2 regions of the Azospirillum sp. 11R-A genome follow, and region 2 is predicted to be linked to the other one. Evidence: predicted binding sites of a transcription regulator. Region 2 holds the regulator's gene; the other holds the start of a gene.
The links. Region 2 encodes HrcA, which represses chaperone genes, less so after heat shock. Its sites were predicted from a motif close to GTTAGCACTCNCCNNNGGNGAGTGCTAAC; they were not measured.
Positions count from the first base shown of each region.

Region 1 (3,406 bases), on a different contig from region 2:
CCTTGCGCTCCTTCACCTCGACCTCGGTCGCACCGCCGACGCGGATGACGGCGACGCCACCGGCCAGCTTGGCCAGACGCTCCTGCAGCTTCTCACGGTCGTAGTCCGAGGTGGTCTCCTCGGCCTGGGCGCGGATCTGACCGCAACGGGCTTCGATGTCGGCCTTGTCGCCGGCGCCGTCGACGATGGTGGTGGTCTCCTTGGAGATCACGACCTTCTTGGCGGTGCCCAGCATGTCGAGCGTGACGTTCTCGAGCTTGATGCCGAGGTCTTCGCTGATGACCTGGCCGCCGGTCAGGATGGCCATGTCCTCCAGCATCGCCTTGCGGCGATCACCGAAGCCCGGAGCCTTGACGGCGGCGATCTTCAGGCCGCCGCGCAGCTTGTTCACGACGAGCGTGGCCAGCGCCTCGCCCTCGATGTCCTCGGCGATGATCAGCAGCGGACGCGAGGACTGGACGACGGCTTCCAGAACCGGCAGCAGCGGCTGCAGGCCCGACAGCTTCTTCTCGTGCAGCAGGATGAAGGGGTTTTCGAGGTCCGCGACCATCTTGTCGGCGTTGGTCACGAAGTACGGCGACAGGTAGCCGCGGTCGAACTGCATGCCCTCGACGACGTCCAGCTCGGTGTCCAGGCTCTTGGCCTCTTCCACCGTGATGACGCCTTCGTTGCCGACGCGCTCCATCGCCTGGGCGATCATCTTGCCGATCTCGGCTTCGCCGTTGGCGGAGATGGTGCCGACCTGGGCGATCTCGTCGTTGGTCGTGACCTTCTTGGCGCGACCCTGGATGTCGGCGACGACGGCGGCGACGGCGATGTCGATGCCGCGCTTCAGGTCCATCGGGTTCAGGCCGGCGGCGACCTTGGTCACGCCTTCGCGGACGATGGCCTGGGCCAGCACGGTGGCGGTGGTGGTGCCGTCACCGGCCAGATCGTTGGTCTTCGAGGCGACCTCGCGGACCATCTGGGCGCCCATGTTCTCGAACTTGTCGGCCAGCTCGATTTCCTTGGCGACCGACACGCCGTCCTTGGTGATGCGCGGAGCACCGAAGGACTTCTCGATCACGACGTTGCGGCCCTTCGGGCCCAGCGTGACCTTCACGGCGTCGGCGAGGATGTCAACGCCACGCAGCAGCTTTTCGCGCGCGGAGGGGCCGAACTTGACGTCTTTGGCAGCCATGTCTCGATTCCTTGTAACGTGTAAATTTCGAAGGATACGGGCGGAGGACTTAGGCCTCGATGACGCCCATGATGTCGGATTCCTTCATGATCAGGTAATCGACGCCTTCGATCTTCACTTCAGTGCCCGACCACTTGCCGAACAGGATGCGGTCGCCGGCCTTGACGTCTAGCGCCACGACCTTGCCCGACTCGTCACGGGCGCCCGGGCCGACGGCGATGATCTCGCCTTCCTGCGGCTTTTCCTTGGCCGTGTCGGGGATGATGATCCCACCCTTGGTCTTGGTGTCGGACTCCAGACGCTTGACGACGACGCGGTCGTGCAGCGGGCGGAACTTCATGGAATGCCTCCTTGGATCAAGGCTTGGTTCTGACGGAAATTGGCGCGGGCGGCGGCTGTTAGCACTCCATCCCGGCGAGTGCCAGACAGCTAATCGAAGCGGATTGTGGATTCAAGAGGCTCGTTTCGGAATTTGCCGCAAATGCCTGCAACACTCCTCCAACCCCGTCTATAACACATTGATTTTAAATCATATCCCCTCATTGCGGCAGACAGCCGGCGCGGGCAAATTTCTTCGAACGGTCACAGAAGAAGCCGACCCTTCCGGCAGCGGACGCATCGCCGGGACAACGAATAGACGGAACCGGGCACCGCCAGCCCCACCCGATCCTCCCAACCGCCCCCTCGCCTCCCGCACTGCACGCCTGTGATTGCCGTCACAGCGCCACCCGCCGGAATTTCCTAAAATTTTAGAGAAATCGGCACTGGAGAGGTGGAGGGCGCGATGATGGCGAAGCGGCAGGCGGACGGCTGGACCGGGACTCATGCGGCCGACCGCCAGCAATACAAGCGGCCGGCCCGAATCGCCGCCGCTCCGGGATCGGGCAAGCGGGCACGGTGGCGGGATCACGAGAGCCGGCTGGTGGAGGTTCTGCTGGAGTTCACCACCATCGCCGGCCTGTTCGCCCTGCTGTTCGCTTTGTTCGTGCTGTTCGGCGCCGCCCAGACCCTGTCGCCCTAAAGTCTTTCGGCCCGATCCCGCGCTCGTTTCTCCTGTTGCGCAGTCTCCGCGGCCACATCCCCGCAATTCGCGACAAATTCAAATCCATACTCCCGCCTTGCACGAATTCCGCATAGGATCGCCGCCGATACGGGCGGCATCATCCCGCTCGGCGCGCCAACCGGGAGTTTCCATCCATGACCACCCAGCCGGTCTGCCAAGCCGCGGTCGATCTTGTGAAGCATTTCGAAGGCCTCTACCTCAACGCCTATCTGTGCCCGGCCGGCGTTCCCACCATCGGTTACGGCCATACCGCCGGCGTGACGATGGGGCAGACCATCACGGTCGAGCAGGCCGATGCCTTCCTCGCCTCCGACCTGGCCCAGGCCGCCGGCCATGTCGACGCCCTGGTGACGGTGCCGCTGAACGCAGACCAGCGCGGCGCGCTGGCGTCCTTCGTCTTCAACCTCGGCGCCGGCAGCCTGCAAAGCTCGACCCTGCTGAAGCTGCTGAACGAGGGCGATTATGCCGGCGCCGCCGGCCAGTTCGGCCGCTGGGTCTATGCCACGGTGAACGGCACGCCGACCAAGCTGCCGGGCCTCGTCTCCCGCCGCGCGGCCGAGGAGGCGCTGTTCCAGAGCCAGACCGCCCAGCCGAAGACCGGCGTCACCACCGCGGACGGCACTCCCTGATCCTAGCATCATATCTGGGCCTGATATCCGGCCCCGATATCCAAGCCCGATCCGGCATTCCGGCAGGTGCCGGGCACGAGCCGTTTGACGGGACGGGATGTTCGCCCCACATTTGCGGACATCCCACCGCCGTGCTCCGGAATGCCGCCTTGACCGCCTTCGCCTCCGACAGCCTCGCCGCCGCCGCCCGCCCCAATCCGAACCGGCCCATCGCCGTCTGGCTTCTGGTCTGCGCCGCCATGGTGCTGGCCATGGCCGTGATCGGCGCCATCACCCGGCTGACGGAATCCGGCCTGTCGATGGTGGAGTGGAAACCGCTGATCGGCATCCTGCCGCCGCTGTCCTCGGCGGAATGGAACCGGGTCTTCGACCTGTACAAGGCGACGCCGGAATTCCGCATCTACAACAGCCACATGGATCTGGCCGGCTTCCAGTCGATCTTCTGGTGGGAGTGGTTCCACCGGCTGTGGGGCCAGCTGATCGGCTTCGTCTTCCTGATCCCCTTCCTGCGTTTCTGGATGCAGGGCCGCATCT
Region 1 is NZ_JBCEBL010000037.1:52,813-56,218, forward strand. It holds gene groL (chaperonin GroEL) at 1-1,180, opposite strand, end outside; gene groES (co-chaperone GroES) at 1,230-1,520, opposite strand; gene VH569_RS31675 (hypothetical protein) at 1,965-2,201, shown strand; gene VH569_RS31680 (lysozyme) at 2,378-2,872, shown strand; gene VH569_RS31685 (COX15/CtaA family protein) at 3,022-3,406, shown strand, end outside.
Region 1: groES (co-chaperone GroES) is a predicted target of HrcA. The motif match lies at 1,578-1,606, and genes of this name have one in related genera.

Region 2 (3,406 bases):
CGGTCGTTGGCCAGCGCGTCGATGGCGGCGGGCAGCACGCCGGCCACCGGCGTCAGGGCGCCGTCGAGCGCCAGTTCGCCCAGCGCCACGTAGCGGGCGATCTCCGCATCCGGCAGCACCCCCATCACCGTCAGCAGGCCGAGCGCGATGGGCAGGTCGAAATGGCTTCCCTCCTTCAGCACATCGGCGGGAGCGAGGTTGACGGTGATGCGCTTGGCCGGCAGCGCGAGTCCCAGCGCGTGCAGCGCAGCGCGCACCCGCTCCCGGCTTTCGCCCACCGCCTTGTCGGGAAGGCCGACGACGGTGAAGGCGACGATTCCGCCGGACATCTGGACCTGGACGTCGATCCCCAGCACCTCGATGCCCTGGAACGCCACCGTGTTGACGCGCGCAACCACAACCGCACCCCGAAACAGACGCCCGTCAGGGCATGGTACACGCGATTGTAGTCACCATGAGACCAATGCGCCAGCGCGGGATGAACAAAACCCAACCGCCGGCCCCGTCATGCCCGCCCGGCGCAGGGAGTGGTTGTCCCGGCCCGCCGGCCGCCTAACATGAAGGCAAACGCATTCCCGGCCGCATTTCCGGCACGCATCGTCGAAAAGGATCAGCCACCGTGCAGCTTCACCTGAGCACCTGGGCCGAGGTCGAAACCTATCTGAAGACCTCCAAGGGCATCATCATGCCGATCGGCTCGACCGAGCAGCACGGGCCGAACGGGCTGGTCGGCACCGACGCCATCTGTGCCGAGGTCATCGCGAAGGGCGTCGGCGACGCCACCGGCGCGCTGGTCGGCCCGACCATCCCGGTCGGCATGGCCGTCCACCACATGGAATTCCCCGGCTCGATGACGCTGAAGCCGTCCACCCTGATCGCGCTACTGCGCGACTATGTCGGCTCGCTGGCCGAACACGGGTTCGAGCGCTTCTTCTTCGTCAACGGCCATGGCGGCAACATCGCCACGCTGCGCGCCGCCTTCTATGAGATCTATGCGGAGAACCGGGCGCTGCGCGGCCGCGACGCCCCGGATCTGCGCTGCACCCTGGTGAACTGGTGGGAGAATGGCGAGGTCGGCCGCCTGTCACGCGAGCTGTACCAGGGCAAGGAAGGCTCGCACGCCACCCCCAGCGAGGTGTCGCTGACCCAGTACGCCTATCCCGACTCGATCAAGAGCGCGGCGATGGAACCGGAACAGGCGCCGGCCGGCGGCTTCCACGATGCCCGCGACTTCCGTCGCCGCTATCCCGACGGCCGCATCGGCTCCGCCCCCGGCCTTGCCCGTCCCGAACATGGCCAGCGCCTGTACGAGGCGGCGGTCGGCGCCATCGCCACCCAGTACCGCGCCTTCCTGGCGGAGCAGTAAGGGCGGTCACATGCCTGCATGCCGCCCGCATCCCAATGGGGGCATGCCGGTGGGGCATCTTCGCCCCGCACGTTGATTCGGCGGTCGGACCTGCCTAAATTCGGACCGGTTGACGGAACCTGCGTTCCGCAACCGACCGGCCCGAACAGAGCACGACCGCCCCAGTCCATGATCAACGAGCTGAACCAGCGATCGCGCGAGATTTTCCGGCTGATCGTCGACGCCTATGTGGCGTCGGGCGAGCCGGTCGGCTCGCGCACAATCTCGCGACGGCTTGGCATGGCCTTGTCGCCCGCGACCATCCGCAACGTGATGGCCGACCTGGAGGAGCAGGGGCTGCTCTATGCCCCGCACACCTCCGCCGGCCGCATCCCGACCGATGCCGGCCTTCGCATGTTCGTCGACGGCCTGCTGGAGATCGGGTCGCTGACCGAGGACGAACGCGCCTCGATCGAAGCGAAATGCTCCGCCTCCGGCCGCGCCTTCGCCGACGTGCTGGGCGAGGCGTCGACCATGCTGTCCGGCCTGTCGCACTGCGCAGGCCTGGTGGTGGCACCCAAGACCGACCGTCCGCTCAAGCACATCGAGTTCGTGTCGCTCGGCCCCGGCCGCGCCCTGGTCGTCCTGGTGAACGAGGACGGGCTGGTCGAGAACCGGGTGATCGAGGTGCCGATGGGGGTCCCGACCTCCACCCTGCAGACGGTGTCGAACTTCCTCAGCGCCAAGCTCGCCGGCCGCACGCTGGACGAGGCCCGGCAGGAGGTCCTGCAGGAGATCGAGCAGCAGAAGACCCAGCTGGACGAGCTGTCGCGCAAGGTGGTCGCCGCCGGTCTGGCCACCTGGGCCGGCAGCGGCGGGTCGAACGCCGGCCAGTTGATCGTCCGCGGCCAGTCCCGCCTGCTGGAGGACGTCACCGCGCTGTCGGATCTGGAGCGCGTGCGCGGTCTGTTCGAGGCGCTGGAGACCAAGGAGACGATGCTGCGCATGCTGGACGCCACCGGCCGCGGCGACGGCGTGCAGATCTTCATCGGCGCCGAGAACGTGCTGTTCAGCCATTCCGGCTGCTCGATGATCATCTCCCCCTTCCAGAACAGCCGGGAACAGGTGATCGGCGCCATCGGCGTCATCGGCCCGACCCGCATCAATTACGCCCGCATCATTCCGCTGGTCGATTACACCGCCAAGGTGGTCAGCCGGCTGATCGGCTGAGCACCACCCTCACCAACTCCGCCTTTTGACGAAGCAAGAATTGAGAAAACCATGAGCGAAGAGCAGAACAAGCCCGCCGACGCCACGGTGGAGCCAACCGAGGCCACCGCCGACACCGCCAACCAGACGGATGCCGGTTCGCCCGAGGACCGCGTCGCCAAGCTGGAGGCCGAGGTCGCCAGCCTGAAGGACCAGCTTCTGCGCGCCATGGCGGAGACGGAGAACACCCGCCGCCGTGCCCAGCGCGACCGCGAGGACGCCAGCAAGTTCGCCGTGTCGAGCTTCGCCAAGGAGCTGGTGTCGGTCGCCGACAATCTGCGCCGCGCGCTCGACGCCGTGCCGGCCGAGGGCCGCGAGCAGGACGATGTGCTGAAGGGCCTCGCCGTCGGCGTCGAGGCGACCGAGCGCCAGCTGTTCGCCGCCTTCGACCGCGCCGGCATCAAGAAGCTGGACCCGGCCGGGGAGCCGTTCGACCCGAACTTCCATCAGGTGATGTTCGAGATCGAGAACACCGGCAAGGCCGCCGGCACCGTCGTGCAGGTTCTCCAGCCCGGCTACACCATCCACGGCCGCCTGCTGCGCGAGGCGATGGTCGGTGTCGCCAAGGGCGGTGACGCCGGCGGCCAACACGTCGATACGAAGGCGTAACCATACGACTTCTGCAAAGCCCCCGGTTCACCGGCACCGCCGACGGGCCGGGGGCTTCCTTGTTGTGCGGAATAGGGTACGCCAGCGGTTGACGGTCGGCGGGAAATTGCCTAGGGCTTTCCCATAACTCTTTCGGCCGAGCAACCGGAGCCGCGTTCCATGCCCAAAAGCGTCCTGACCGTC
Region 2 is NZ_JBCEBL010000006.1:268,963-272,368, reverse strand. It holds gene VH569_RS12170 (YifB family Mg chelatase-like AAA ATPase) at 1-398, opposite strand, end outside; gene VH569_RS12165 (creatininase family protein) at 620-1,366, shown strand; gene hrcA (heat-inducible transcriptional repressor HrcA) at 1,535-2,575, shown strand; gene grpE (nucleotide exchange factor GrpE) at 2,627-3,223, shown strand; gene VH569_RS12150 (response regulator) at 3,383-3,406, shown strand, end outside.